DNA from 2 places in the Gordonia sp. DT219 genome. Region 2 is predicted to be linked to the other one. Evidence: predicted binding sites of a transcription regulator. Region 2 holds the regulator's gene; the other holds the start of a gene.

Region 1 (15,814 bases), on a different contig from region 2:
GCGCACAACGTCCTGGTCTGAACCCCCGATCCGATCCTCATCGAACACAGAGTGGGTGATAGCGAATGAAAACTGTTGTGGTCTCCGGCAATCCGAAGCCCGGTTCACGCACTCTGCGGGCCGGTGAGCGGGTGGCGAAGGCGTTGGGGCAGCAACCCGAGGTCGTGGAACTCGCAACGGCAAGTGGGCTGTTCGTCACCGACACCGAGGCCGTCCGGTGATCGCCCCCTACACCGGCGACACCACCGCCCTGCGACGCATCTTCGGCGGCTTCCCGACCGGCGTGGTCGCGCTCTCCGCCGTCGGCGACGACGGACATCCGATCGTCATGGTGGCCTCCACCTTCGCCGTCGGCGTGTCACAGGACCCACCGCTGGTCGTCTTCGCCGCACAACACTCCTCGTCGACATGGCCCGACCTCGCCCGCGCCCACCGACTCGGGGTCTCGGTACTCGGAGCCGAGATGGCCGGACGATGCCGGCAACTGTCCTCGAAGAACCGCGCCAAACGGCTCGCCGACATCCCGGTCTCCATCCTCGACTCCGGCGCCGTACTCCTACCTGACGGCACCGCCTGGTTCGAATGCGAGGTCACCGCCGCCCATCGCGCCGGCGACCACGACCTCGTCGTCATGCAGGTACTGGGCTTCGGCGAGAAGCTCGACGCCGACCCACTGGTGTGGCATCGCAGCACCTTCGTCGGACTCGCCACATGAGCCTCACCACAGCCCCGCCAACCACAGCCCCGGCAACCACACCGGCCACCGTCACGGTGCTCCTCACCGACCGCGCCACCACCAGTCGCGGTGACACCACCTACGACGTGGCGACCTTCCCGACCCTCCTCGACGCCATCCGCGCCCGCGAACACCGAAACCCACTGCACCCCACGCTTCTCCGAGTCGACGTCGTCGACCCGGATTCCCCACCCCCCGATTCGATCTCGGTACTCGCCTACCCCCGCTCGGTGGCAAGCCTGATCACCGACATCCACCTCCTCGACATCGCCGACGGAGTACTTCTGGCCTACGCCCACCCCACCGTGATCACCACCGCCTACCGCGCCGAACTGGCGAAGCTGCTGGACCGCAAAGGCTTCCGAGCGGATCTTCGCCACCAGATCGGCAGCGGTCGAAAGTAGCCGGCGTTGCCGTCACGCCCCGGAGGCACCGAGCTCGGCGTAGAAGGTGGCGGGGTCCTGACCGAGGAACGATTTCACCCATCGCGTCCAGTCGTCGGTGAGGATCTCGACGCTGTCCGTTTCCAGGCCGTCGATGGTGGCGCGGGCGATGTCGGCCGGGTCCTCCTTCGGGCCGTCGTAGTCGGCGGTGAAGTCGGTGTCGAAGGCTCCCGCGTGCACCGCCACGACGCGGGTGCCCTGATCGGCCAACTCGAGCCGGAAGCCGTTGGTGATGGCCCACGCCGCGGCCTTGCTCGCGTGGTAGCCGTTGGTTCCCGGGTAGGCGAACCACGACTGCGCCGACAGAACGTTGACGATGGTGCCACCGCCAGTGCCCGCGAGCACCGGCGCGAACGCCCGCACCATCGCCAGCACGCCCCAGAAGTTGGTGTCGAGTTCGGCGCGCACGTTCTCCAGCGGAGTGTCCAGCAGGGCGCCCGGCCGACTGATCCCGGCGTTGTTCACGAGCAAGGTCACGTCGGAGGCGATGGCCGCGGCCTCGGCGATCTGCGAGTCGTCGGTGACGTCGAGCCGCAGCGGCACCACTCCCGGCAGGTCCACTGACTCTGGATTACGCGCTGCTGCATAGACTTTCGCCGCGCCGCGGCTGACGAGCCGAGCCGCAATGTGACGGCCGAGACCGCGGTTGGCTCCGGTCACCAAGGCGATGGCACCCGTTACCGACGATGTGGGAGTCGAGTCCGACGATGTGGGAGTCGAGTGTTTTTGTGTGGTCATGGCATCACGCTAGAAGCTGACGCCCACGTGAGGTTCAAGGCTATGTGACCACCGCCACGCCACTCCGTCATCTCGACAGGTCGGGCGTAGCCTGACACCTGACGTCCACGTGAGGTATGAGAATGAAAATCGGTGAACTCGCCCAGCGCACCGGGGTCAGCGTGCGCGCACTGCGCTACTACGAGGAGCAAGGTCTGCTGACCAGCGACCGCACACCCGGCGGACATCGCGACTACGCCGACGACGCCGTCGAGCGGGTGCGTTTCTTTCAACTGATGTACTCCGCCGGTCTGTCCAGCCGGCGCATCGCCGACATGCTCCCCTGCCTGGACACCGGCACCACCGATCAAGAACAACTGCAGATGCTGTCCGCGGAGCGTCGTCGACTCGACACTCGCATCACCGAACTCACCGCCGCACGCGACCGGCTCGACGCGATCATCGACAATGCGTATGAACGGGTCGGCACAGCTGACGCGGTCTGAATTGGTGAACGCCGCCGGTGTACCAGCGGCGTTCACCAATTCGGGCCGCGTTCAACAACTTCCGGTCCTCAGAACGGCGGCGATGCAGTGATCAGGAACCGCACGGCAGCGTCGGAACGGTTGTGCCACCGATGCGCCACGGTGGCCGAGAAGTACAGGACGTCACCCACGCCGAGGGTGTAGGTGGTCGATCCGACCTCCACCTCCAGCGACCCGTCGACGACGTAGATGAACTCTTCGCCCGGATGCGTCGTCGCCGACGACGACGAGGTGTGCGGTCCGGCGGTGATCTCGTTGGGCCCCATGGACCCGCCCCGCAATGCGCAGCGACGCATCGTCGCACCCGGTGACACCTCGAGAACCGGCGACTGCGCCGCACGCACCAGCGACGCGTCGTTCTCGGTCTGGCTCAGCAACTCGTGCGCGGTCGTTCCGACGCAGCGGGCTATCGCATGCAGGTTCATCACGCTGGGCACCGTCCGACCGTTCTCGGCCTGCGACAGGAACGATTGCGACAGACCGGTCCGATCGGCCACATCCTGCAAGGTCAGCGCCGCCGACTTCCGCGCCGACCGGATCGCGATACCGAGGCTGGTCGCCAGATCGGGCGCCTCGGTCTGTTCGGTCGGCACGTCCGCAGAAGTCGTCATGACAGCAATCAATACACGATTACGAGCCCCGCGCAGCCCGCGCCGACGGTGTTAACACGGCCGTGACTTATCGATGAGGTCGAAGAAATCTTCAGCCCGTTCAATATCTCGTGTCGGTGGCGGCAGCCTCGCGCACCAGCTCGCCCGACGGTCCCGCAGAACTTCCTCACGTACGGGAGAGAGCATATGTCCCAGCACCAAGTCGACGTCCGGCCCCCGTGGGGCCGCCTGGCCGCACTGTCGATCCAGCACGTCCTGATCATGTACACCGGCTGCGTCACGGTCCCGCTGGTCTTCGGCGCCGCCCTGAAACTGAGTCAATCCGACATCGCATTCCTGATCAGCGCCGACCTGCTGGTGGCCGGCATCATCACCGCCATCCAGGGCTTCGGCCTCGGGAAGATCGCCGGCGTTCGGCTGCCGATCATCTGTGGCGCCACCTTCACCGGCCTCACGCCGATGATCCTGATCGCCCACAAATACGGCATCCAGGCGGTCTACGGCTCGATGCTGATCGGCGGTGTCGTCGGTCTGGCCCTGGCCATCCCGTTCGCCCGCATCATCCGGTTCTTCCCGGCGCTGGTCACCGGCGCGGTGCTGACGGTCGTCGGATTGTCGCTGATCGGCGTCGCCGGTGGACTCATCGTCGGTTCGGACTCCTCGTCGCCCGACTACGCCGCTCCCCGCAACCTGCTCATCGCCGCCATCGTCGTCGTGATCGCCGTCGCCCTGCTGTGCCTCGGCCGCGGAATCTGGGCGCAGCTGGCAATCCTCTTCTCGCTCATCGCCGGAACCGCGATCACGGCTGCCATGGGGATGTTCCACCTCAGTGGCGTAGGACAAGCCGGCTGGGTCGGCATGCCGACGCCCTTCCATTTCGGCGCACCGCAGTTCCCGATTGCGGCGATCGTGTCGATGAGCATCGTCATGGCCGTGGTGTTCGCCGAGTCCACCGCCAGCATGCTCGCTGTCTCCGAGATCACCGGAAAGCCGTTGAGCACCGGCGATCTCACCCGCGGCCTGATCGGCGACGGACTGTCGGGCATCCTCGCCGGAATCTTCGGCGGCTTCATCGACACCGTCTTCGGGCAGAACGTCGGGGCCGTCGAGACGAGCCGCGTCCACAGCCGGTTCGTCACTGCGGGCAGCGGCCTGATCCTCATCGTGCTGGCGCTCATCCCCAAGATGGGTGCGCTGATCGCCGCACTGCCCGGCCCCGTCGTCGGTGCGGTCGGCCTGGTGCTGTTCGGCACGGTCGCCATGGTCGGCATCCGCACGCTGGCCACGGTCGACCTGGCAAAACCGGTCAACCTGACCATCGCGGCCACCGCCGTCGGCGTCGGGCTGCTGCCCGAGTTCGTGCCCGACATGTTCACCAAATTGCCCGACTCGATGCAGATCATCTTCGGCAGCGGCATCACGCTCACCGCGATCGTGGCGTTCGTACTGAACATCGTCTTCTACCACACCCCGCTCCGCCGCCGCGTCGACGACGAACCGGTGGTCACCGCAACCACCGACATCCTCGTCGCCACCGAAACCGGCACCGCGAGCACCAGCACGGCCACCGAGACGAATGCGAAAACCCATGTCTGAGAGCACGTTCACCGTCCCGACCGTCGACATCTCGGCCTACGTGACCGGCGGATCACCACAGGCCCGCTCCGAGGTGGCTCGCCAGATCGACTCGGCTTGTGCCAGTGTCGGTTTCATCCAGGTCACCGGGCACGGGATCGCCGACGACGTCATCGACGGTCTGAAGTCGGCGATGGACGACTTCTTCGGACTCGACCTCGACACCAAGAAGACCTACCGGGTCGACGGCGCCAATCGTGGCTATACGGCACCGAAAACCGAGTCGCTGCGGCTGAGTGCCGGTGTGGAATCGGCGTCCCGGATGAACGACTTCTTCGAGGCCTACAACATCGGCGTCGAGGCCCGCTCGATCGCCGACGTCGACCTCGACGAGGCCGACTACGGCATCAACCTGTGGCCCGGCGTCGACGGCTACCGCGATCGCATCGAGGCGTACTTCGCCGAGGCGCGACGCGTGGCGCGCACCCTCACAACCATTTTCGGTGACGCACTCGGACTCGGACCGGATTTCTTCACCAAACTCACCGATCACTCCATCGACGTGCTCCGGATGAACAACTACGCGCTCCCGCCCGGCACCGACATCGCCCTCGACGGCGACCTCACCGGTATGGGCGAACACACCGATTTCGGTCTGGTCACCGTGCTGTGGGCCGATCAGGTCGCCGGCCTGCAGGTACTCGGGCCGGACGGGGTGTGGCATGAGGTCTCGCCGATCGACGGCGCGCTGCTGGTCAACCTCGGTGATCTCACCGCGCGCCTCACCAACGATCGCTGGCTGTCGACGCTGCATCGGGTGAAGCCGCCGGTGGTCGACGGCACCGTGGAGCGCCGACGCTCGGCGGCCCTCTTCCACGACGGCAACGCCGACGCCGTGATCTCCACGCTCGAAAGCCATCTCGGTTTTGACAACGGCCTGGCGTATGAGCCGATCCGCGTCACCGACCACATCGCCGCCAAGCTCGCCGGCTCGCGCGGCGGAAAGCTGAACGTGGGCGCCGTGCGCGAAGCAGCGCGCCTGTCGGACGCCGCCCGGTGACCGCACCACTTCCGAACGTCGTACTTCTCCACGGCGCCTGGGCGCAGTCCTGGGTGTGGGATCTGGTGGTCGAGCGGCTCGCCGCCGCCGGAATCGCCTGTCACCGACCGGATCTTCTCGGCGCCGCGCACTGGGGTGACGACGCCATCACCCTCACCGACGTCGTCGGTGCCGTCATCGACGAGATCGCCGACATACCAGGAGATCTCGTCGTCATCGGACACAGTGGCGGCGGGGTGGTGGCGACCGACGTCGCCGAGCACCTGATGCGTCGGCACGACCCGAGGATACGGGGTCTCGGCTACGTCGCCGGCATGATGCTGCCGAGTGGCATGAATTTCGGCCGACTGTGCGACCTCGCGGGTCTGGCTGCGCCCGTGGGCATCTCGGCGTTCACCGAACCCACCGCCGACGGGCGTGGCACCGTCGTCCCGCCCGAGGCGGGTGCGGCAGTCTTCTTCCAGCAGGCCGACGCCCACGCCGCGGTGAGCGCGGCGCGGCGGCTCGTCCCGCAGCTGGAATCGACCCGGCTCATCGCCCCGGAATGGACCGCCGAGGGTACAGGTTCACTGCCGCGCCTGTACGTGGAGGCCACGCTCGACAGGTCGGTTCCCCTTGCCGCACAGCGCGAAATGCAACGGCTGAGCCCCGGAGCGCGGGTGGTCACCCTGGAGACCGACCACGCACCGCAGCTGTCCCGGCCCGACGAGCTCGCCGCGATCCTGGCCGAGTTCGTGCGCTCCACGGAGCTCAGCCCCTCAGGTGTCACCCCTTCAGGGCACCCCAGCCGTACCAGCGTTCGATCGTCATGACGGCGGTGGTGCGCGGGTTGTCGCGCACCGCATACTGCTCGCCGGTGTAGTGGCGGGAGATCCGGTCGATGTCGGTCAGCCCCTCGTCGGCACGGAACTCCGTCACCCGCCCCACCACGGTGACGTGGGTGTACCAGTCGTCGCCGGCGAGCACCGTCAGCGTGACGCGCGGGTCAGCGCGGAGGTGACGCAACCGCACGCGGGTGTCGTCGAGGTTGAGCAGGATCTCGTCACCGTCGAGGAGGTACCAGGTCGCGGCCGTGACCGGGGCGCCGTCGGATCGGACGGTGGCCATCACGGATGGATTCGGCTGGGCGAGCAGTTCCCGTGCGGCCTCGGTCAACGGTGCGTTCGACATGTGTCCTCCTCGGTGTTCATCGCGCTTTCTGCGACGACGGTGGGCCGTGTGGCCCGGCTACCAGGTTGCCACGCCGAGACTGCTCAGTGCCCTGCGGAATGCCGATGCTCGGCGATCGCGGCGGCCACCGCCGGCCGGGTGGCGCAGTCGTGGGCGTGATCGTTGACGAAGCCCGCGGCCTGCATCAGTGCGAACATCGTCGTCGGCCCGACGAAGCGCCACCCGCGCTTCTTCAGGTCCTTCGAGAGTGCCAGCGACTCGGCCGAGGTCGTCATCGAGTGCGGGACGTGTTCACGTTCGGGGGCATAGCTCCAGAAGTAGGGTTCGAGGGAGCCCTCGGCGTCGATGAGTTCCTCGGCGCGGCGGGCGTTGTTGATCGACGCCTCGATCTTGCCGCGGTGCCGGATGATGCCCGCATCACCCAACAATCGGGTGACGTCGGCGTCGGTGAATCTCGCGACCGTGGGAATGTCGAAGCCGGCGAACGCTTTCCGGAAGTTATCCCGTTTGGTGAGGATGGTGCGCCAGCTCAGTCCGGACTGGAATCCCTCGAGGCAGACCCGCTCGAACAGGGCGGTGTCACCGGAGAGCGGGAAGCCCCATTCGGTGTCGTGATAGGTGGTCTCCGGTTCTCGGGCGGCCCACGCGCACCGCGAGACGCCGTCGTCGCCGACGATCACGTTCGACATGCCGTTCTCCCTACCTCGCGTCCGGTTGCACGCTACTCTCGCCCACCGACAGGACCGGTCCGGCCCATTCGGGTGACTACTGTGGAACCGGTGAGTGCCCACGATTACATCCTGAACTCGCCCGCCACCTTTCTCAACGATGCGCTGAGCGGTTTTGTCGCCGCTCATCGCGACATCGACTGGCAACCCGATCCCGGCTTCCTGTATCGCGCCGACCGTGGCGACGATCGTCGGGTCGCGCTCGTCTCCGGCGGCGGTTCCGGGCACGAGCCGATGCACTCGGGGATGATCGGCGCAGGCATGCTCGACGCAGCCTGCCCCGGCCTGGTGTTCACCTCCCCCAACGCGCTGCAGGTGGCCGGCGCGACCCGCTGGGCCGACCGCGGCGCCGGGGTGCTGCACATCGTGAAGAACTACACCGGCGACGTCCTCAACTTCCGGATCGCCCGCCACCTCGTGCGCGACGAGGTCGCCACCGACCACGTCATCGTCGACGACGACGTCGCGACCGCATCCGAGTCCGGCCCCGGACGGCGCGGCACCGGAGCCACGATCATCGTCGAAAAGATCTGTGGCGCAGCCGCAGCCGAAGGCAGGAAGCTCGACGAGGTGGCCGAGATCGGGCGTCGGGTCGCGGCGAATGCCCGCAGTATCGCCGTCGCATACCAGGCCTGCACCGTTCCCGGCTCGTCCGCGCCCGCGTTCGAATTATCCGCGGATGAGATGGAATTCGGGGTCGGTATCCACGGCGAGGCGGGTGTGCGCCGGACCGCCAAGGTCGATGCGCGCGAGCTGGTGAACCGGATGGTCGACCCGATCGTCGATGCGCTGTCCCTCGTTCACGGCGAGCAGGTGATCGCGCTGGTGAACGGTCTCGGGTCGGCGCATCAACTCGAGTTGGACCTGGTGTTCGGCGAGGTGGTCGCGGATCTGGACCGACGCGGGATCACCGTCGCGCGCCCCATGGTCGGCACCTTCGTCACTGCCCTGGACATGGACGGCGTCTCGATCACGCTGGTGCGCGCCGACGATGACGTCCTCGCCCTATTCGACGCGCCGACCACAGCTCCGGCGTGGCCGTACGTACCGGCCCGCGCCGCCGGCGGTCCGGTGCAGGTCACCTTCGCCGAACCCGATGACGCGGCCGACGACGGACCCGAATGTGGTTGGCTCTCTGCCTTTGTCGAACGCGTGCAGGGCTCGATCGATGACCTCACCGACCTCGACCGACGCGCCGGCGACGGCGACTTCGGCGTGAACATGGATGCGGCGCTGGGACATTTCGCGATCCCGCTACGCGGCTCCGACACCGAGGTGCTCGATACCATCGCCACCTCTTTCCTGGTACGTGCCGGGGGCACCTCCGGCGCGCTGTTCGGCGTGCTGTTCCGGCAACTCGCCACCTCCTTCGCCGACGGCCGCGGCTTCGACGAATCGCTGAGTGCCGGAGCACAAACGGCACTCGCCGAGATCACCGACCTCGGCGGCGCCTCGGTCGGCGACAACACCATGGTCGACGCCCTGTCTCCCGCGGTCGACGCCCTCGCCGACGGCGACACCGGCGCGGCCGCGGCGGCCGCCGAACGCGGCGCCCGCTCCACTGAAGAGCTCACCGCCGCCAAGGGCCGCGCCAGCTACGTCGGTGAAAATGCCCGGGGCGTCATCGATCCCGGCGCGCTGGTGGTGTCGTGGTTGTTCCGCGCGGCGGCCGACCACTCCTGACACCATTCACTGGTGCGACGACAACGCCCCCTTCCCGACATCGGGAAGGGGGCGCGTCATTGCCGAGATCAGCCGAGCACCAACGACTCTCCGTCGGCGTCGACGTTGACCGGGACGACGTCGCCGTCGCGGACGTCACCGGCCAGCAGCGCCCGGGCGAGCTTGTCGCCGATGGCCTGCTGCACCAGCCGCCGCAGCGGGCGGGCACCGTAGAGCGGGTCGAAGCCCCGCTCGGCCAGCCATTCCTTGGCCTTGGGCGTGACCTCCAGTTCGAGGCGACGCTGGGCCAGCCGCTTCTGCAGCTGCCCGAGCTGGATGTCGACGATGGACACCAGCTGTTCGGGACTCAGCGCGTCGAAGATCACCACGTCGTCGAGGCGGTTGATGAACTCCGGCTTGAAGGCCGCGCGCACCGCCGCCATCACCTGATCCTTGTCGCCGCCGGACCCGAGGTTCGACGTCAGGATGAGGATGGTGTTGCGGAAGTCCACGGTGCGGCCCTGGCCGTCGGTCAGGCGTCCCTCGTCGAGGACCTGCAGCAGGATGTCGAAGACGTCCGGGTGGGCCTTCTCGACCTCGTCGAAGAGCACCACCGTGTACGGGCGGCGGCGCACCGCCTCGGTCAGCTGTCCGCCCTGCTCGTAGCCGACGTATCCCGGAGGAGCGCCGACAAGCCGTGCCACGGCGTGCTTTTCGCCGTATTCACTCATGTCGATGCGCACCATCGCGCGTTCGTCGTCGAACAGGAACTCGGCGAGTGCCTTGGCCAGCTCGGTCTTGCCGACACCGGTCGGTCCGAGGAACAGGAACGAGCCCAGCGGGCGGTTGGGATCGGCGACGCCGGCGCGTGCCCGACGTACCGCATCCGACACCGCGACCACTGCCTCGCGCTGCCCGATGACCCGTTGTCCGAGTTCTTCTTCCATGCGCAGCAGCTTGGCGGTCTCGCCCTCCAGCATCTTTCCGGCGGGGATGCCCGTCCACGCCGACACGACCTGTGCGACGTCGTCGGGGCCGACCTCCTCCTGCAGCATCACGTCTTCGTCGGGGTCGGTGCCGGTCTTCTCCAGCGCCGCCTCGAGTTCCTTCTCCAGGCTGGGGATCTTGCCGTACCGCAGCTCGGCAGCACGTCCGAGGTCTCCGTCACGCTCGGCGCGATCGGATTCTCCGCGAAGGCTTTCCAGTTGCTCCTTGATGTCACGGACGGCATCGATGGCGGTCTTCTCGCCCTGCCAGCGGGCCGAGAGCTCGTTCAGCTTCTCCTTGTGGTCGGCCAGCTCTTGACGCAGTTTCTCCAGCCGCGCCTTGGAGGCCTCGTCGTGCTCCTTTTCCAGCGCGACTTCCTCGACCTCGAGCCGGCGGACGATCCGCTCCACCTCGTCGATCTCGACGGGCCGCGAGTCGATCTCCATCCGCAGGCGCGACGCGGCCTCGTCGACTAGGTCGATGGCCTTGTCCGGCAGGAACCGCGAGGTGATGTAGCGGTCGGAAAGGGTTGCGGCAGCGACCAATGCGGAGTCGGTGATGCGCACGCCGTGGTGTACCTCGTAGCGGTCCTTGAGGCCACGCAGGATGCCGATGGCGTCCTCGACGCTCGGCTCGCCGACGTAGACCTGCTGGAAGCGGCGTTCGAGCGCGGCGTCCTTCTCGATGTACTGGCGGTACTCCTCAAGCGTCGTCGCACCGACCAGCCGCAGCTCGCCACGGGCCAGCATCGGCTTGATCATGTTCCCGGCGTCCATCGCGGAATCGCCTGTCGCACCGGCGCCGACGATGGTGTGCAGCTCGTCGATGAAGGTGATGACCTGCCCGGCCGATCCCTTGATCTCGTCGAGCACGGCCTTGAGCCGCTCTTCGAACTCGCCGCGGTACTTGGCACCGGCGACCATCGATCCGAGGTCCAGGGAGACAACCGTCTTGTTGCGCAACGACTCCGGGACGTCGCCGGCGACGATGCGCTGGGCGAGCCCTTCGACGATGGCGGTCTTGCCGACGCCGGGCTCACCGATGAGGACCGGGTTGTTCTTGGTCCGGCGGCTCAGCACCTGTACGACGCGCCGGATCTCGGAGTCACGGCCGATCACCGGGTCGAGCTTGCCCTCACGGGCGGCCTTGGTGAGGTCGGTGGAGTACTTCTCCAGCGCCTGATAGGTCGACTCCGGATCCTCGGAGGTGACGCGCGCACTGCCGCGAACGGAGACGAACGCCTCGCGCAGCGCCTGTGGGGTGGCGCCGGCATTGTGCAGCAGTTTGGCGACGTCGGAATCGCCGGTCGCCAGGCCGACGACGAGGTGCTCGGTGGAGACGTACTCGTCGTTCAGCTCGGTCGCGAGCTGCTGGGCTGCGGTGATCGCGGCGATCGATTCGCGCGAGAGCTGCGGTTGGGCGCTGGCGCTCGACACCGTCGGCGCGCGATCAACCATCGCCTGGGCCTGGGTACGAATGGTCGACGGATCGACCCCCACCGCCTTGAGCAGCGGCGAAGCAATGCCGTCGGACTGATCGAGCAGGGCGACCAGGATGTGGGCCGGACGCACGTCGGGGTTACCGGCAGCGGCCGCCGCACCCACCGCAGTGCTCAGCGCCTGCTGTGTCTTGGTGGTCGGGGTGAAGCTGTCCACTTCGTGTGCACCTTTCTCTACGTTCTTAAGTCGGTACGGCTCAAGTATGGCCGTTCGAGTGCTACAACGCGAGGAGAGTTGAGTCCATTCCGCTCAACTATGGGAACTTTGTGGTGACGGACACAGTCCACGGTAGTAGTTGCGACACGTTGGTGACGTCGTCGAACAGGCAGGGTTGCCACCCACAGTTCTCTATGTGCCAAAATCGCAAACATGGATGCGAAGGCACTCGGCAGGCGAATTGCGGAGGCGCGTGTCGCTGCCGGCATGTCGCAGGCGCAACTCGCCGCCGCGTTGGACCAGGCCGACCACATAACGGTGAGCAAGATGGAGTCGGGAACCCGACGTGTCTCGGCCACCGAGATGTTCGCCATCGCCGAGGCGCTTGGCAAGCCTCTGCAGTGGTTCGTCATGGATGAGGTTCCTGCCGCGATCAGCCGCCGCACCGACGCCGGATTCGACCCCGACGTCACGGCGCACATGGATGAGGCAATCGAGTTGCTGGCCGACGACATCCGATCGCTGATGCGCAAAGAGTTGATCTCCACGGTCCAGCGTCCCGAGTCGTCGGTACCCAGTCGCCATGAGGATGCCGAGCAGGTTGCGCACGAGGCGCGCAAGAGAATTGGCGTCGGCAACGAGCCCGTCATCGACATTCTGTCGGCCTGCGAGGAGCTCGGGATGTACGTGTTCGTGGGCAACTACGGCGAATCCGCCGATGGGGCATGCGTAATCGTCGACGGTGACGGCAAAAGTGCGGTGGCCGCTACGGTGATCAACGCCGAGCAGCGACCGGGGCGCAAACGGGTGACCGCCAGCCACGAGTTGGCGCACTGGCTGGTCGGCGATGCGTACGACGCACACAATTCCGATTCCGAGACGATGGTCAAATCGGTTGCGATCCATTTCCTGATTCCCCGGGAGGGCGCGGCGAAGCTGTGGAGTGAGCATCCACATGACAGCCCACGCCGACGCGCCATCCGCATCGCCGGCACGTACCGCGTGTCGTGGACCGCGACCGTCAACCAACTCAAGAACATCGGATTGATCGACGAACGCGAGCGAGTGTCGCTTGCCCGCGACCTTCCCGTCACCAGTGACTTCACAGCAGTCGGAATCCCTTATCGCGCAGACCTTCTCGTCGCTCCGCGGCTGTCCCCGCGACTCGCCGCCGCCGTGGTGCGCGGCTACGAAGACGCGAAACTCACACGGAAGCATGCACTACAGATGCTGCGCGGATCGATCAGCGACGCAGAACTGCGCCCCCGAGACGAGGCCCCTTTCGAGGTGATCGACGGAGATGCCTGAACCGTGGGTGATGGATACGAGCATCTGTTCCCTTGCACCGATCCATGCCCCTCTCAAGCGGAATAACCCAAGAGCGAAGTGATCGACTCCTTCGACGGGTGCTCAAAGAGCATACGTTCAACGGCTGTTCGGTCCAGAAAGTGCCAGGTCTGGGGCGGTGCGAATGCTCGGTTCCTTCGGATGTCATTTAGCCGAACGGGATCGCGCAAGACACGCACCTCTTCGAGGTGTATCAGATAGGCAGTGTCTCGACCGCGAAAATACCGTTCAATCTCCGCTGCTGACACGCAAGCATCCTTCAGGACTGAGTGTTGTAAGTCAGCCACGTCAACGACCACGATCCTTGCCACTCGACATGTCGCCACCACCGCAGACATTGGAAATGTCTCATAAATCACAACTGGCTGTCCCGGAAGTACATTTGGCCTCGTCTTGCGGAGTTCGATGGTTTTCTTACCATTGACAATGTTTCGCACGTGTCGTGGATGGACTGACAACATCATTAGCCCGCGATGCGTACTTTCACTCGATCCCAAACTGGCCCTCCCTGATGATCGACGCGGCAACCTCCGGCACCAACCTTACCGATGACTGCGCCGGCAATTGCTGTCCCATCGCTTTCCCAAGTTGGCGGAGGCGCCGCAGCCCCACGGGATGGGGAAACACGACCGTGTCCGCAACTCGAAGCGCTCGGGCCACGTCATTATTGCTAGTCTGGCATACCTGCTCATACGTGTAGACTCCAAGCCTGCGAAATCGCCGGTGAAGCTTCTGCGGCGTGTCGTCGACGCATTCGATGAGCGAACTACATGCAAACGCTTCACCACTGCCCCCGCTGGCGTACCAGATGATTCGGCCAGGCGGACTTTCGCCGTGTGGCCGAGCCTTGTAGTAGACATGTTCCCTGCTCAATCCGAGGTTGGAGGGACGCTCGAATAGTTGGTCCGGGTATCCGAACAAGTCGGTGGAGAACTGTGGCTTGATTGGAACCATCCAGGTAGGCAGCTCTTCTGAGTCATACCGCATTGGGCGAAGTTCGTGTTCGATGGCAGCAATTCGGTCGGCTCCGGCGAGTGCGTTGATCCTATGAATTGCACAGGATAACTGCGTCTGCTCGTGACTATGCTCGTTTAACGTCGAAAGCATCACGTCGACTTGCGATTCAAATTGGCGAGGAGTCAAATATCCATCGAGACTTGCCCCTATCAGACCGGTCTCATGTTGACGAAACCCATCCGATATCAACGCTTCCCGGATTGTCGCCTCGACATGCATATCGGTAACGCGAATTACATTCTTCTGATGCAGACGACTGTAGTCGCGTATGTTCTGGACTAGCTGCGCCGCCATCGAAACAGATAGAGGATCCTGATACATCCGAGCAATCCGGACTATCGCATGTTTACCCGAGACATCGATACCTACCAACGCTAATGGCCTCGCGCCAGGAGTATAGACTATGGACATTGTCGACAGCGGTTTAGCCGCGGCGATACTGTCTCTTAATTCTTGAAAGCTGCTACGCCGCTCTGAAGCTGCGGTATCGATAAATGCGTCGACGTCCGCGGAGTCGTTCACTCCGGCTTCTACGCGCCGATAGGCGGTCCCCAGTAGGGGGCCGGGAGAGTACAACGAAGTGTTCTCAATCTCATCGACGATTCCTTTCAGTGCAGCTGGGGTCACGAGGTTTATTTCAAACATCCTTTTCGACACGGGTCCGAGCCGACGACGGGCTGCTCCGTCGCGTGTGACAACCGTGGTCACGCCGGCAACTGCCGCATAAGCGATATGCATTCGGTCGCTGCGCGTTTGCCGACTCTCATTCGGCTTCGACGTGGATTCGTCCGCCAATTGCGCTTCTATGCGTACGAATTCGTCCTGATTGGCAGAAATTTCGGTATATGCCCCAAGTGCGCCACGCAGCCGCCTTCTCGCGATCTCATCTGGGTTCCGATCAATCTCATTGGCGGCCTCAGGACTGACGATCACTTCGATGCGATCATGAAGAGAATTGAACACCTCACGCGTCCCACACTCCACCGGGCCAGGATTGTCGCATGTCAGATCGATTAGGATGTTCATGTCGATCATAACAGGAACCAGTGAGTCAGCAGGGCCATCCCATGTGAGTAGCGTTGGGTGGCCGAAATCGAGCCACCAACGAGTGAGCGGAAGGCGGCCCTTGCCACGACCCGGCTTTTCCCCGCGGGCGACGAATCCTAGCTTGGGCCACATCGCGTGGGCCGGGTAGTCGCGTCGACAACTCAGCGAGATTCCCATTCGATCGGGATAGCTGCCGCGAAGAAAGTCAATGAGGCAACGCGCAAGGCCCAAACCCCTGGCAGCCGAGCGGACAACAAGATGGGCAACGACGATCTCGTTCCTAGGCGTCCTGTATGCGACGTAGGCAAGAGGCGTATCGCGCGCGGCATCATCGACCATCGCACAGATGTGTCCGGCTTCTGCATACTCAGCCCAGGCGGCGTGAGGTAGCAGGCCCAGGTACTTTGAATGCTCGTCTCCGAGGGACTTCACCGAAGTAAACAATGCGGAACCAGGCTCGACTACCTGTGGGACGACGACCATCCACCGATGTTATCCTGCCCACTTCATGTCG
Region 2 (15,814 bases):
CGTGGCTGCCGTCGGCTCTCGATTCGGTCTTCGCCAAGGCCCTGGCGAAGAATCCCGCGGATCGCTATCAGACCTGCGCCGAATTCGTCGACATCATCACGCGCGCACTGCGCGACGTGCCGGTGCCCCCCGACGAGCTGCGCCGCCGTCGCTGGTCACGCGGCCCAGCCTAGCCGTGGTGTGACCCGTATCACCGCCGCTGCCATGTTAATTCGGACATTCGTGGGCTTCGAACGCCGCTGAAAAGGCCATTTCCCGGCGCACCCACCCGGCGTGACCGGGCTGTTCCGCAGTCATCGTTTACACGGACCTGTTCTGCCCGTGACGAGAAATCCCTAATGTCCAACATCGTCCTGCTCCACTCGCGCGTACGAGTCGCCAACCGGACTTCGGAGACGGGCCGACCACGATCAAGGGGAAACATTGACGGCCGAACCCAGCGCCCCATACGACAATTCCGCCCTCACCCATGAGGACGAGGGCTACCAGAAAAGCCTCAAACCGCGACAGATCCAGATGATCGCCATCGGCGGCGCGATCGGTACCGGCCTGTTCATGGGCGCCGGTAGCCGCTTGCACGACGCCGGGCCCGGGCTGTTCATCACCTACGCGGTCTGCGGCGTCTTCGTCTTCTTCATCCTGCGTGCCCTCGGCGAGCTGGTGTTGCATCGTCCGTCGTCGGGCTCGTTCGTCTCCTACGCCCGCGAATTCTTCGGTGAGAAAACAGCTTTCGTCACCGGCTGGCTGTACTTCTTCAACTGGGCGGCGACCGCGATCGTCGACGTCACCGCGGTCGCGCTCTACGTGCACTACTGGGGCATGTTCAAGGGTGTGCCGCAGTGGCTGATCGCGTTGGTGGCACTGGCCATCGTGCTGACGACCAACATCATCTCGGTGAAGCTGTTCGGCGAGATGGAGTTCTGGGCGTCGATCATCAAGGTGACCGCGCTGGTGACCTTCCTGGTCGTCGGTATCGTGTTCCTCGCCGGACGTTTCGACATCGAGGGCTCCCCGACCGGATTCAGTGTCATCTCCGACAACGGCGGTATGTTCCCCACCGGGATGTTCTCGCTGGTCATCGTCACCTCGGGAGTCATCTTCGCCTACGCCGCAGTCGAATTGGTCGGCACGGCCGCAGGCGAGACCGCCGAACCGGCGAAAGTCATGCCGCGCGCCATCAATTCGGTCATCGTCCGTATCGCCATCTTCTACGTCGGCTCGCTACTCGTGCTCGCCCTGCTGCTGCCGTACACGACGTACAAGGCCGGGGAGAGTCCCTTTGTGACGTTCTTCTCCAAGATCGGCGTGCCCGCGGCCGGCGGCATCATGAACGTGGTGGTGCTCACCGCCGCGTTGTCGAGTCTCAACGCCGGGCTCTACTCCACCGGCCGGACGCTTCGGTCGATGGCGATGAACGGCACCGGCCCGGCGTTCACCGCGAAGATGAACCGCAACGGTGTGCCGTTCGGCGGCATCGCGCTCACCGGCGCACTCACCCTGCTGGGCGTCGTGCTGAATCTCTTCGTGCCGGCCAAGGCATTCAACATCGCGCTGGATCTGTCGGCCCTGGGCATCATCTCGACCTGGGCCATGATCGTCGCCTGCCAGATCCAGCTCTACCGGTGGGAGAAGAAGGGCATCCTGACCCGGCCGGCCTTCCGGTTGCCGGGCACGCCGTACACGAGCTATCTGACCCTGGCGTTCCTGGCGGCGGTCGTGGTCCTGATGTGCTGGGACAACTACTGGAACCTCATCGCGATCCTCGTCGGCATCCCGTTGCTGACGGCGGGCTGGTATGCCTGCCGGGGCAAGGTGATGACGATCGCCGCCCAGCGCCAGGGCTACACCGGCGAGTATCCGGTGATGCCGCAGCCACCCATTCCCCGAGGGCCCGAGCACGAATCCGGTGACCCCGACGAGCGCGCCTGAGGTGGGACGGGCCGATCACCCCACCCGGCCGATCACGTCTCCGGCTCCGGCTCCGGGTCAGGCGTCGGCTCCGGTTCCGGCTCGGTGATGTCGTAGACGCGGCGGGCGGTGTCGCGAAAGATGTTACGCGACACCGCCTCACCCCAGGGTTCGAGGATCTCCAGCAGACTTCCGATGATGGTGTCGATCGTGGCGTTGGGTTTGTCGATGGGAAAGTTCGAGCCGAACATGACCCGACTCGCCCCGAAATGCGCGACGACGTGGCGCACCAGCGGGCCGATCATCTGGGTCAGCGTCTCCTGGGCCCCGATGTTGCCCCACGGCTCGCGCCCATAGCCGAGGACGGGCATCGCCAGGCCGGAGAGCTTGACGACGACGTTGCGTTCGGCCGCGATGGAGACCATTCGCTCACGCCACAGCCGGATGATGTCGGCGCGCGCAGCCGCCGTGGTTCCGGTGCGCAGGCCGACCGGCCCGAAAGCCCCTACCGGACAACCGAAGTGGTCGATGATGACGGTCGTGTCCGGGAACTCGCGGGCGAGGGTGATGACGTCGTAGAGCTGATGCGAGTAGGCGAACACCTCCAGCGCCAGGCCGCGGTCGGCGATCTTCTCGATCCCGGCCAGAAACGAGGGGGACGCCAACATGCCATCGGCCGGCCCGGCCGAGCGGACCTTGGGATCGGGATGCCGGGTGGCGTTGACCTGGATGCCGCGGATGCGGTCGCTGATCGCCAGCTGCGCGTCGAGCCGCTCGACGAATCCGTCCGAGCGCGGGTCGGCACGCACCATCATCGCACCGAGGGACGGCTCCGACCCGGCACCGTGGGCCAGCCCCTGCAGGTAGCGCACCTCGTCGACGGCGTGCCGGCCCGCCTCGGGATCCTGGGTGTCGCCGAGCCGCCAGTAGGCCTCGGACACCACCACCGACTCGATCGGGACACCCGTCGCCTCGGCCACGGCAGCGATGTCGGCGCAGTAATGCTGCGGCTCATAGGCACGTCCGACGATGTGCGGAGTCAGAATGTATTCGCGTTCGGATTGGGGCACGGCAACCGAAAAGAGCCGGTCCCCGATCTTGGGGACATACCGGTACCCGCGTGCGACCGGATTTCGCGTCCACGGGTTCCGACGCGGATTCCAGTACTGAACGTGGGCGTCGACGATCCCCGAGGTCGTCGGGGCCAGAGTTGTCACCCATTCGACATTGCCACAGTCGTCGACGCCTCACGTGCCTTCGGTATACCGATCGACGCCACGGCGGGCGCAACCACGGCGGGCGCAACCACGGCGGGCGCAACCACGTCGGGCGCAACACAGCTGCGCCGGTAGTACCAGGCCTGAGTCGATCCGTCGGGCTCGCAAGGCAGAATGGGTGACGTTGTCGGTCGGAATGTTGTGTGCGTCCCGGCCGGGTGGACGAGCGATCGGTGTGGAGGTGCAACTTGGCGAGCCATTCCCGCCATGTGCTGCACCAGCTTCGCGAATTGATCGGCCGCGATCCCGACCGCTTCGCCGGAAACGTCTACACCAGGCTGTTCGCGATCGACCCGGACCTACGCGAACTGTTCGGCGCGATGATGTCGCTGCAGCGTGAGGCCTTCTACCACGTCATCGACCATGTACTCGAGGTCATCCCGAGCGAGTCGGGGCAGGCCGAACTCGTCGAATTTCTCGCGCAGCTCGGCCGCGACCACCGCAAATTCGGCGTACACCCCGAGCACTACCACACCATCTACCGCGCCCTGATGGGCGAATTCGCGGCCACCCTCGGCGAGCAGTGGGACGAGGAGGCCCAACGCACCGTCGGGCAGGCGATGATGCTGGTGACCGGCGTGATGCGCGGTGCCGCCCAGACCGCGCCCGGCGCGGCGACGTGGACCGCGCGGGTCGTGGAGAAGTTCCGCATCAGTCGCGGTCTCGCGGTCGTCCGGCTGGTCACCGATACCCCGCTGGAGTTCAACACCGGCCAATACCTGGAGACCCAGATCCCGCAGTGGCCCAAGGTCTGGCGCAACCTGTCGCCGGCCATCCCGCCCAACCCGCACGGCGAGTTGGAATTCCATGTGCGGGCGGTTTCCGGTGGCACCGTCAGCTCGGCGATCGTCGCCCAGACCCAAGCCGGCGACGTGTGGACCTTCGGGCAGTCGCACGGGACGCTGCACATCGATGGCGACCGGGAGGTGCTGATGGTCGCCGGTGGTACCGGATTGGCCCCACTACGCGCCCTGCTCATCGAGATGTCGACGCTCGCCGACTCGCCGCCGACCCACATCTACTACGGCGCGCGCCACCCCGGCGAACTCTATGATCTGCCGGTGCTGCGTCAGATGGCGGCGACCAACCCCTGGTTGCAGATCACTGCGGTGTCAGAAGAAGCGACCGATCCATGGTGGCTCGACGGCGGGGTGCGGCCGGCCGAGCTCGGCATCGAGTATCGCATCGGCCGGCTCGTCGACATCGTCGGCGCCGACGCCGGCTTCTACGACCGGCAGACCCTCGTCGCCGGCTCCCCGGAGATGGTCGCGAACACCCACCGCGGACTCATCATCGCCGGAGTACGGGCCAGCCTCATCCAGCACGACCCCGTCTACTAGGCCTTCTGCCCTACCAGGCCATCTGCACTACCAGGCCTTCTGCACTACCAGGCCATCTGCGGCGAGCTCTTACTGGCCGCCGGAGTCGCCGGCCGCCGGCACGGGCACCGTGGTCGTGACCACCGAGGTGACCGTCTCCTGTTCGGTGACGGTTGCCGTCGCGGTCACGGTGGCGGTTTGCGTGACGGTGTTGCTCACCGGCGGCGGCGTGACGGTGCGGGTACGGGTGACGGTCTGCTGGTCGACGACGGTCTCGGCGTCGGCCCGGCTGGTACGCGTCACGGTGACCTCGGTCGTCGGGCCGGGCACCGACACCGTCGAGGTGACCGCGGCGGGCGCATCGTCGCCACCTCTGGTGGAGAACAGTGCCACGAGGGCGATCAGGCACAGCAACACGGCCAGCCCGGCGGCACCGCCGATGATCCACCAGCGAAAGCCCGAGCCGTGCCGCGCTGTCGGCTTGGCCCCGGCGACGGCGGCCGCAGCCGTCGGCGCTGCGGGCGCGGCCGCCACCGCAGAGGTGACCGGGATGGCCCGGGTGTCGGCGGTGATCACCTCGGTCACGCCCTGCGCAAGGGCAAAGACGGGAGCCGGGGCGACGGTCACCGACGCACCGGTTGCCGCCTCGATGGCGGAGACGGCCTCGGGCATCTGCGCACCGGATCCGACGGCGAGGACCCCGGCCACCGTGGAGCCACCGGTCAGCGAATCGAGGTGCGCCACAAGCCAGCCGGCGCCGACCGGGTCGGTCACCGGCAACGCGTGATCCGGGGCGACCTCGGCCGCTCCGAGCACCGAGGCGTGGGTGGCGTCGACGAGTGCGATCGACGTTCCGCGGACAAGCGCTCCCGCCCGGTCGAGGGCGACGACGGCGACCTCGCCAGTGCCGTCGCGGCGGACCGCCTGTGCGAGCGCATGCGGCAGATCGATGAAGCTGACCGCCGAAGCCCAGTCGGGGCGGCCCGGCGCGTTCACGGAGAAATCGAGGTGGCTGCGGACATCGGAGCGTGCGCACGTGATGACGATGTGGGCGATGCGGAACGGCGCGGAACCGACGAGTTCGGTCAGCGCGTCGAGGACCGCCGGGGGCGAGCCGTCGGCGAGTTCCGCGTGGTTGCTGGCGACGATCTCGCCGGTCGCGTCGCGGACCACGGTTGCGATCTCATCGCCCACCACCGACACCCCGAGAACTGCGGGCTCGGCGATGGAGATCTCGGGTGACTCGCTCACCGGCACCTCTCTTTCCGCCGGCGAGCCGGCTCTGCGCGCCCGTCGGCTTTCGACGCGAACAGCGTACGCGCGGCGATCAGGCCGCCTTGGACCGCTGTCACTGCACGCCGGCGTTTTGTTACTTCTGGTGTGGCGGCGCCGGTCAGACGTCGGTGCGCCGGCGGCGCGGTTGCCACACCACGAGCGCGCTGGTGCGCGGCACGGGCACGAGTTCGCCACCGCGGCGGATCCCGCGCGTGTCGACCTCGTGCTGCAGTTCGTGGACGCGCTGTTGCAGCGCGTCGACCTGGTTGGTGAGCTCGATGATGCGTTTGATCCCGGCGAGATTCACGCCCTCTTCCTGCGAGAGCCGCTGGATCTCGCGCAGCACCTCGACGTCATGCGTCGAGTACCGACGCCCGCCGCCACTGGTGCGTTGCGGCGTCACCAGACCGAGCCGGTCGTAGGTACGCAGCGTCTGCGCGTGCATCCCGGCCAACTCGGCGGCCACCGAGATCATGAATGTCGCCGCCGAATTGACGTCGTCGTCGAAGCCGGCGGGCGTGCCGGTCGGCCGGGCGCGGTCAGCGCCGGACCGGGTGTGATCCCTGCGTTCGGCCATGGTTCATCGCCCCCAGCCCGCCCGTGGATCGAACCCGCTCGCCTTTTCGGCTTCGGCGTAGGCGGTCATCGCCTCCACCGCGGCATCGTCGAGTTTGCGGGGCACCTCGACCTTGACGCTGACGAGCAGATCGCCCGCCCCGCCGGCACGCTTGGGCACACCGCGCCCGCGGACCCGAAGCGTGCGTCCGTCACTCGTGTTCGGCGGGATCTTGACCCCGACCGAACCGTCGAGCGTCGGCACCGACACCGTCGCACCGAGCACCAGTTCGGAGATCCGCACCGGCAACTGGATACGCAGGTCGTGGCCGCTGCGCGTGAAGACCTTGTCGGGGGTCACGTGGACCACAACATACAGGTCACCCGACGGCGCACCGCGGCGGCCGGCCTCTCCCTGTCCGGCGAGCCGGATGCGCTGACCGTCTTCCACCCCGGAGGGGATGCGCACGTTGATGGTGCGGGCACGCACCTTGACGCCGCTGCCGTCGCAATCGGTGCACGGGTCGTCGATACGCGATCCGGTGCCCTGGCAGTCCTGGCACGGTTCGCTGAACCCGAAGGCGCCCTGGTTGCGGCTGACGAAGCCCGAGCCGTTGCAGTTCGGGCACACCCGCGGGCTGGTCCCGGGTTTGGCACCACTGCCGTGACAGGTGGTGCACGGCGCCGGGCTGGTCACCCGGAGTGGGACGGTCGTACCCAATGCCGCGTCCTTGAACGACAGCGCGGTCTCGGTTTCGAGGTCGTTGCCGCGGCGCGGCCGCGCCGCCGTCGACGTGCGTGGCCCCGAACCGCCGCGGTTGAACAGTCCCTCGAAGATATCGCCGAATCCGCCTGCACCCTCCGCGGTGGCGCCGCCACCGCCGAACAGATCGCCGATGTTGAAGTCGGCGCCGGTCTCGGTCGAATAACGGGTGCTGCCACCGCCGCCGCCGGGAAAGCCACCGGGAAAACCGTTGCCGCCGCCACGGAATCGGCCGCCGGCGAACATGGCGCGGGTCTCGTCGTACTCTTTTCGCTTGTCCGGGTCGGCGAGCACGCTATGGGCTTCGGACACCCGCTTGAAGCGTTCTTCGGCTTGCGTGTCACCCGGATTGGCGTCCGGATGCAGCTCGCGGGCGAGCTTGCGATAAGCCTTCTTGATCTCTTCAGACGAAGCATCAGAAGCAACGTCGAGGTCCTTGTAGAAGTCGCGTTCGAGCCATTCTCGTTGTGGAGCCACCAGACGTCACCTCCTTCGTAATGAACATGTCTGGATGAAGTATGTGTGATGCCCGGCGGGACGCGCGACGCTGATGCGTCGGCGCGCCCCACCGGGCAACTCGCAGATGGTTATTGTGCACCACTCTGGGGGTCGTGCGAGGCGGCATCGGGTGAGCCCGATGCACCGGTTCCCGGCGCGGCATCGGTGACGGTGACCATCGCGGTCCGGATCACCTTGTCGCCCAGCCGGTAACCGCTGCGATACACCGAGCCGAGGGCCGGCTCACCGCCGCTGCCGTCGTTCTGGACGGCCTCGTGCAGCTCGGGGTCGAACACGTCGCCGGGCGCGCCGAACTTGACGACGCCCTCGGCGCTCAACGTTCCGGTCAGCTTGTCGGCGACCGCGCGCAGCGGACCCGTTTCCAGATCCCCGTGCTCGCGGGCCCGGTCGAGGTCGTCGAGCACCGGCAGGAGCTTTTCGATCAGGACCTGTTTGCCGTAGGCGACCCGCCCCTGCTTTTCTTCCTCGGTCCGCCGCTTGTAGTTGGCGAACTGCGCGCGTTCACGCTGCAGGGCCGCGGTGAGGTCGGCGACCTCGTCGGACTCCGCAGAGCGCGGGGCCGGCTCAGAAACGGGTGGGTCGGCAACCGGATCGGCCGCCCCGGGGCCCGGCCCGGCGGCCGAATCCTCGCGCACCTCACCCGTTTCCGGGTCGATGCGACGACGATCGTTCACCGTGACCGGTTCCTCGCGTCCGTTTCCGGCGCCTGCAGCCGTCACTTGGTGTCCCCGGTGTTCGGCTCGTCGACGACCTCGGCGTCGACGACGTCGTTGTCGGCGTCCGCGCCTGCACCGTCGCCGGAGTCCGCACCCTGGCCCTCGGCGGCCGACGCCGAGTAGATGGCCTGGCCCAGCTCCTGGGACTGCGTCGAGAGCTTCTCGATCGCGCTCTTGATCGACGCGATGTCGTTGCCCTTGAGTGCCTCGTTCGCCTCGGCGATGGCCCCGTTGACCTTCTCCTTGACGTCGGCGGGCACCTTGTCCTCGTTGTCGGCGAGGAACTTCTCGGTGTGGTTCACCAACGACTCGGCCTGGTTACGGGTCTCGGCCTCTTCGCGACGATTGCGGTCTTCCTCGGCGTGCGCCTCGGCGTCCTTGATCATCCGGTCGATCTCGTCCTTGGACAGGCCCGAGCCCTCCTGGATGCGGATCGAGTTCTCCTTGCCGGTGCCCTTGTCCTTCGCGGTGACGTGCACGATGCCGTTGGCATCGATGTCGAAGGTCACCTCGATCTGCGGAACACCTTGCGGCGCAGGCGCGATCCCACCGAGCTCGAAGCTGCCGAGCAGCTTGTTGTGCGAGGCGATCTCGCGCTCACCCTGATACACCTGGATCTGCACCGACGGCTGGTTGTCCTCGGCGGTGGTGTAGGTCTCCGACCGCTTGGTCGGGATGGTGGTGTTGCGCTCGATCAGCTTGTGCATCACGCCGCCCTTGGTCTCGATACCGAGGCTCAGCGGGGTGACGTCGAGCAGCAGTACATCCTTGACCTCGCCACGCAGCACACCGGCCTGCAGGGCCGCACCGACCGCGACGACCTCATCGGGGTTGACGCCCTTGTTGGGCTCCTTGCCGCCGGTCAGTTCCTTCACCAGGTCGGTGACCGCAGGCATACGGGTCGAACCACCAACGAGCACAACGTGATCGATGTTGCCGACGGAGATGCCGGCGTCCTTGATGACGGCCTGGAACGGGGCGCGGGTGCGCTCGAGCAGGTCCGAGGTGATCTTCTGGAATTCGCTGCGCGAGAGCTGCTCGTCGAGGAACAGCGGGTTCTTGTCGGCGTCGACGGTGATGTAGGGCAGGTTGATCGAGGTCGACTGCGAGGCCGACAGTTCGATCTTGGCCTTCTCGGCAGCCTCACGCAGACGCTGCATGGCCATCTTGTCCTTGGTCAGGTCGATGCCCGAGGAGCTCTTGAACTTGTCGACGAGCCAGTCGACGATGCGCTGGTCCCAGTCGTCGCCACCGAGATTGTTGTCACCGGAGGTCGCACGGACCTCGACGACACCGTCACCGATCTCGAGCAGCGAGACGTCGAAGGTACCGCCACCGAGGTCGAAGACCAGGATGGTCTGTTCCTTCTCGCCCTTGTCCAGCCCGTAGGCCAGTGCCGCGGCGGTGGGCTCGTTGACGATGCGGAGCACGTTGAGGCCCGCGATCTGACCCGCTTCCTTGGTCGCCTGCCGCTGCGAGTCGTTGAAGTAGGCCGGCACGGTGATGACCGCGTCGGACACGTCTTCCCCGAGGTAGGACTCCGCGTCGCGCTTGAGCTTCATGAGCGTGCGGGCGCTGATCTCCTGCGGGGTGTATTTCTTGTCGTCGATGGCGACGTTCCATTCGGTGTCACCCATGTGACGCTTGACCGAGCGGATGGTGCGGTCGACGTTGGTGACCGCCTGGTTCTTTGCCGGCTGCCCGACGAGCACCTCGCCGTTCCGCGCGAACGCGACAACCGACGGGGTCGTACGGGAACCTTCGGCGTTGGCGATGACGGTCGGTTCGCCGCCCTCGAGTACTGACACCACGGAGTTGGTGGTGCCGAGGTCGATTCCAACAGCACGAGACATCTTTGCGATTCCTCCTAGTTTCTGGGTCTGCACCCAAGTCCGCCCCCGCGGCCACCGATGTGCCACCACGAGGGAGTGGTCTGCGGCAAACCTGCGCGCGGGAAGGCCAGACTTCAGCGCCTCCGACTCATGTCCTACCGGGTCGAGCCGGGTTGGTCAACTGAAGTTGAGCCTCTAACACTCAGGTTGCTCGATGGGTCCAACGGGTGTGCGGACGGAGTTGTTCCCGGAATCGCGAAAAGAGTTGAGTCGGATCGACTCAATCCCTCCGAATCGGCCGCGGGCCTGTTCGGGGCCTAATCCTGGCCTAATCCGTGCCGGCTGTCGCGGGCAGCGACCGGTCCGGGCCCGGAGCGAGCGCATCGCCCGGGAATCCGCGGACGGGATACACCTCGAACTCGAAGACGCCGGCCTGCACACCCGGGTCGTCGTTCATGATCTTCGTGGTGGTCTCCACGTCCTTGTCGAAGACGCCGAAGCCGCGGACCTCGGAGTTGGATTCGGTACCGGGCTCGTTGACACCGAGGATGACGGCGAGATCGCCCTTGGCCCGCAGCGAGAAATTCCGGCGGCTGTGCTCCCAGATGATGTCGTGCGCCTCGGGGGTTCCGAACTGAGGTCCCGCGCGCAACACCACCACCGAGTAGGGCTGCGAGTACTGGATGATCGTCCGCATCTCGTGGTCGGTGATCTTGGGCAGGTCGGACATGGAAAGCTCCTTTGCTGACGCGCGAACCGAGGCTTCGCCTCTCACCGTAGTCCCCGGCGGCGCGCCGCTCGGCCCACTCCCGGCGCGGAGATCAGACCGGCGGCAGCGGTGGCAGTTCCAGATTCTCGCGGAACGTGTGTCCGAGGTAGTCCTCGCCGACGATCCCGCGCCTGCGCAGCAGCGGCAACACGCCCTGCGCGACGAACTCGTAGGTCGCCGGGTCGGTGAGGCCGCCGAGCGAGACGACGTCGAGGACCCCGGCGCGGTAGCGCTCCTCGATGGCGTCGGCGATCTGCTCGGGCGTACCGGCGAATGCCCAATGTCCGGTGTCCTGCGCAGCAATGATCAGCTTTCGCAACGTCTTTCCCTCGGCGGCCAGCCGCGCGAAGATCTCCACCCGGCCGCGTCGGCGGTTGACGGTCGACAGGTCGGGGACGAGATCGGGCGAGATCGGCGCATCCAGCGGCTGCCCGGCGAGGTCGGCGCCGCCGAGCATGTCCTCGAGCCCGCGGCGTGCGACGTCGAGGTCGAGCGCCTCGATCCGCTCGCGACGCTTGCGGAGCGCCTCGGCTTCGGTCGCACCGTACGTCGCGTGCAGCGAACTGAAGATCAGCGGCAGCGCGGGATCGCGTCCGAGTTCGGCGGCGCGGGTCCGGATGGTCTTGGTGTAGGTGACCGCATCTTCGAGAGTCGGCAGCGAGGTGAAGACGACCTCGGCAAAACGCGCGCCGAGTTCGATACCGCCGGCGGACTGGCCGGCCTGGAACTGGACCGGACGCCGCTGCGGCAGCGGCGGGATGTTGAGTGGTCCGGCGACACTGAAGTACCGGCCCCGATGATCGATCGGGCGCACGAGGTCGGCGTCGAGCACCGCCTGACCGTCGGCGTCGGCGGTGAGCGCTCCCGGCCGCCACGAGTCGAACAGCGCGTTGGTGATCTCGAGCACCTCGGTCGCGCGGGCATACCGATCGTCCGGTGAGGGAATGTCGGCGTCGCCGTAGTTCTCCTCGCCCAGTGAGGAGGTGACGGCATTCCAGGCGGCCCGGCCGTTGCTGACGTGATCGAGGGTTCCGAACAGTCGCGCCAGATTGTACGGATGGTGGAAAGTCGTTGTGACGGTGGCGATCAGACCCACATGCTCGGTGACCGCGGCCAGTGCGCCCAGGAACACGATGGGTTCCTGGGCGCCGATCGCGCCCTGCGCGCCGAAGCTCAACAGGTCGGCGGCGAACAGCGCGTCGAGCCGCAGGTCCTCGGCGATCCGTGCCGTCTCCAGTGCGGTTGCGAGCGTGGATCTCTCCGGGTCGAGCGCCAGTCGATAGATGTCCGGACCGCCGCTCACCCCCGCGACGGTCTTGAGAGTTCTCCGCGTGTCTCCGGCGTGTCCCATCCGGGCGACGCTACGGGCCGCGCGTCGCTACGGCCGTCGAAAGAATCAGCGTGATCGTAGAGGTTGCAGCGGTCGTTGATTGCGGGCCGCCATCCGCGCTTCCCGGCGAAACCCGAAGTCCCCAGGCCTGCACCGACATCGGTGCCGTCGACTGGACGCCGGCACGCTGGATTCGCCGGTGAACGCAGGCGCCGGTGTCACGGCCACCGCTGTTAGGTTGGCGATGCCCAGAACCGTCGACGACGCGCCTACCGTGGCCCGTCGCGCCCGCCTCACGGAACGAGTTAGCTGTCATGCGTTTCCAAGTCCTCGACATCGTCCCGCACACCCCGCATCCGGTGACCGGTGAACTGATCTCCGCCCACACCCGACTCGAACGCGTCGTGGCGAATGCGGTGCTGGCCGAGGAACTCGGCTTCGACTCCTACGCGGTGGGCGAACGGCACGCCGGTGAGTTCTTGTCGTCGTCGCCCACGGTCCTGCTCGGTGCGCTCGCGCAGGCCACCGACCGCATCCTGCTCTCGACCGGCGTCACGGTGCTCAGCCTCCTCGACCCGGTGCGCGTGGCCGAGGATTACGCGACCATCGATCAGCTCTCCGGCGGGCGCCTCGAGATCGTCATCGGGAAGGGCAACGAGGACAAGCACTTCCCCATGTTCGGCCGCACGATCGAGCACCAATACGACTATCTGCGCGAGAACTTCGAGCTGCTCCGGCGACTGCTGGGCGAAGAAGATGTCGCCTGGCGCGGCGAGCATCACTGGCCTCTCGACGGCGTCACCACGGTGCCGCGCCCGTTCGCCGGACGCTTCCGGATCTGGCACGGGTCGGCGACCTCCACGGTCGCCGTCGACCTCGCCGCCCAGTACGGCGACCCGATCGTCACCGCAAATGCGTTGCAGCCCCGCGAGAACTACCAGGTGCTCATCGACCGGTATCGCGAGAAGTACGCCGAGCACGGGCATGATCCGGCGGCGGCTTACGTCGGCTCCGGCTCTGGCGGACTGTTCCTGGCGGCCACGACCGACGACGCGATCGCCGAGTACCGGCCGGTCTATGACGGGATCGCGGCCCGCAACCGCGAGAAGTTCGCCGGTGAGACGCGCATCGGCAAGGTCAACATGTTCGCGACCATCGAGGACGCCGTCGAGCGCGGGCCCGCACTCGTCGGCTCGTCAGAGCGGGTCGCGGAGAAGATCATCGACTACCACCGTTCGTATCGCCATGATCTGCAGTCGATCTCGATCAACCCGGTGCTGCCCTATCCCCGGCAGCACGAGGTGCTCGCGCAGTTCGCCGAGGAGGTCATCCCACTGGTGCGCCGAGAACTCGGCACGACCCTGTGGAGTGCCGACGACGCGGGCCGCGCCGCCGGGTTCACGGCCGCTGAGCCCGTCACGCACCCATGACCTGAGCCTTCCGGAGAACGCAACCCGGCTCACCCCACCGTCGGGCGGGATGAGCCGCGTTGCGCTGTATTCGTTTCCGTCAGGCTGCCGTCGCGGCCGTCTGCGCGGCCGGTTCGAGGGCCTGCTCGACGATGTCGGCGACATCGATCATGGGCTTGACCTCCAGCGCATCGAGCACCTCGGCGGGCACGTCGTCCAGGTCGGGCTCGTTGCGTTGCGGGATGAAGATGGTCTTCAGCCCGTTGCGTTGTGCGGCAAGCAGTTTCTGCTTGACGCCACCGATCGGCAGCACTCGTCCGTTCAGCGTGACCTCACCGGTCATGCCGACCTCGGCGCGCACCTTGCGTCCGGTGGCCATCGACACCAGTGCGGTGACCATGGTGACACCGGCCGACGGTCCGTCCTTGGGCACCGCACCCGCGGGCACGTGCACGTGGATGGTGCCCTCGAGGGCCGTCGGGTCGACGCCGAGTTCGCTTGCGTGCGAGCGCACATACGAGAGCGCGATCTGCGCGGACTCCTTCATGACGTCGCCGAGCTGGCCGGTCAGTTGCAGTCGGGTGCCGCCGACCGCGGCGGGCTTGCCGTCCTCGGATTCAGCACCGCCGACGCGGCTCACCTCGATGAACAGCACGTCGCCGCCCATCCCGGTGACGGCCAGGCCGGTCGCCACACCGGGCACCGCGGTGCGCTCCTCCGATTCCGGGGTGAACCGCGGACGGCCCAGGTACTCCTTCAGGTCCGACTCACCGATGGCGACCGGCGTTGCGGCCTTACCACTTTCGATGTTCGTCGCGACCTTGCGGAACAGCTTGGCCAGCAGCCGCTCGTATTGCCGCACGCCCGGTTCGCGGGTGTAGTTCGCGGCGATCTCGCGCAGCGCCTCGTCACTGACCGACACTTCGTCGCCCGTCAGCGCCGCACGCTCCTCCTGCCGCGGGAGCAGGAAGTCGCGGGCGATGGCGACCTTGTCGTCCTCGGTGTAGCCGTCGATGGTCACCAGCTCCATCCGGTCGAGCAGCGCCGACGGGATGTTCTCGATGACGTTGGCGGTCGCGAGGAACACGACGTCGGACAGGTCGAGATCCAGATCCAGGTAGTGGTCGCGGAAGGTGTGGTTCTGCGCGGGGTCGAGGACCTCGAGCAGCGCCGCCGCCGGATCACCCCGGTAGTCGGAGCCGACCTTGTCGATCTCGTCCAGCAGCACAACGGGATTCATCGATCCCGCTTCGCCGATGGCTCGCACGATCCGGCCGGGCAACGCACCGACGTAGGTGCGCCGGTGGCCGCGGATCTCGGCCTCGTCGCGCACACCGCCGAGGGCGACGCGCACGAACTTGCGACCGAGCGCACGGGCGACGGACTCACCCAGCGACGTCTTGCCGACGCCGGGTGGACCGGCCAGCACCATCACGGCACCGGAACCACGTCCGCCGACGACCTGCAGGCCGCGTTCGGCCCGGCGGGCACGCACCGCGAGGTATTCGACGATGCGGTCCTTGACGTCCTCGAGGCCGTAGTGGTCGGCGTCGAGGATCTCCCGGGCGCCGGCGATGTCGGCGGAGTCGGCAGTGCTGACGTTCCACGGCAGGTCCAGAACGGTGTCCAACCAGGTTCGTATCCAACCACTTTCAGGTGACTGGTCACTCGAGCGCTCGAGTTTGCCGACCTCACGCAGCGCAGCCTCGCGGACCTTGTCGGGCAGGTCGGCGGCCTCGACGCGGCCGCGGTAGTCGTCGGCGCCGTCGGGCTCGTCCTCGCCGAGTTCCTTGCGGATGGCGCCGAGCTGCTGGCGGAGCAGGAACTCCTTCTGCTGCTTCTCCATGCCGTTGCGGACGTCGTCGGCGATCTTGTCGGAGACCTCGGTCTCGGCGATGTGCTCGCCGGTCCAGTCGATCAGCCGCTGCAGTCGCGCCGCGACGTCGTCGGTCTCGAGCAGTTCACGCTTCTGCGCGTCGGTGAGCCATGACGAATAGCCCGACGTGTCGGCGAGCGCCGACGGATCGGTCATCTTGTTGACGGCGTCGATGACCTGCCACGCCTCACGGCGCTGCAGCATGGCCAGCACGAGCTTCTTGTACTCGGCGGCCAATGCCTTGGTCTCGGCGGTCGTCTCCGGCT

The links. The regulator HspR, encoded in region 2, represses chaperone genes until heat shock. The targets are predictions, from matches to a motif close to ANNTGAGTNNNNNNNACTCANNT.
Region 1: a site for HspR is predicted at 11,966-11,988, ahead of clpB (ATP-dependent chaperone ClpB). Genes of this name have one in related genera too.

Annotation. Positions count from the first base shown of each region.
Region 1 is NZ_JBNCNR010000007.1:33,323-49,136, reverse strand. Features, by position in the region: gene ACPXB3_RS11010 (NtaA/DmoA family FMN-dependent monooxygenase) at 1-21, shown strand, start outside; gene ACPXB3_RS11005 (hypothetical protein) at 66-221, shown strand; gene ACPXB3_RS11000 (flavin reductase family protein) at 218-715, shown strand; gene ACPXB3_RS10995 (hypothetical protein) at 712-1,140, shown strand; gene ACPXB3_RS10990 (SDR family oxidoreductase) at 1,153-1,917, opposite strand; gene ACPXB3_RS10985 (MerR family transcriptional regulator) at 2,040-2,402, shown strand; gene ACPXB3_RS10980 (helix-turn-helix domain-containing protein) at 2,471-3,052, opposite strand; gene ACPXB3_RS10975 (uracil-xanthine permease family protein) at 3,239-4,648, shown strand; gene ACPXB3_RS10970 (isopenicillin N synthase family dioxygenase) at 4,629-5,687, shown strand; gene ACPXB3_RS10965 (alpha/beta fold hydrolase) at 5,684-6,499, shown strand; gene ACPXB3_RS10960 (PPOX class F420-dependent oxidoreductase) at 6,453-6,857, opposite strand; gene ACPXB3_RS10955 (DNA-3-methyladenine glycosylase I) at 6,941-7,546, opposite strand; gene ACPXB3_RS10950 (dihydroxyacetone kinase family protein) at 7,637-9,268, shown strand; gene clpB (ATP-dependent chaperone ClpB) at 9,337-11,889, opposite strand; gene ACPXB3_RS10940 (helix-turn-helix domain-containing protein) at 12,103-13,197, shown strand; gene ACPXB3_RS10935 (ASCH domain-containing protein) at 13,251-13,697, opposite strand; gene ACPXB3_RS10930 (GNAT family N-acetyltransferase) at 13,720-15,783, opposite strand.
Region 2 is NZ_JBNCNR010000016.1:52,246-68,059, forward strand. Features, by position in the region: gene ACPXB3_RS17100 (serine/threonine-protein kinase) at 1-173, shown strand, start outside; gene ACPXB3_RS17105 (amino acid permease) at 424-1,929, shown strand; gene ACPXB3_RS17110 (amidohydrolase family protein) at 1,962-3,125, opposite strand; gene ACPXB3_RS17115 (FAD-binding oxidoreductase) at 3,374-4,525, shown strand; gene ACPXB3_RS17120 (hypothetical protein) at 4,595-5,755, opposite strand; gene ACPXB3_RS17125 (heat shock protein transcriptional repressor HspR) at 5,898-6,254, opposite strand; gene dnaJ (molecular chaperone DnaJ) at 6,360-7,574, opposite strand; gene grpE (nucleotide exchange factor GrpE) at 7,685-8,335, opposite strand; gene dnaK (molecular chaperone DnaK) at 8,332-10,185, opposite strand; gene ACPXB3_RS17145 (hypothetical protein) at 10,493-10,894, opposite strand; gene ACPXB3_RS17150 (NtaA/DmoA family FMN-dependent monooxygenase) at 10,986-12,284, opposite strand; gene ACPXB3_RS17155 (LLM class flavin-dependent oxidoreductase) at 12,578-13,693, shown strand; gene lon (endopeptidase La) at 13,773-15,814, opposite strand, start outside.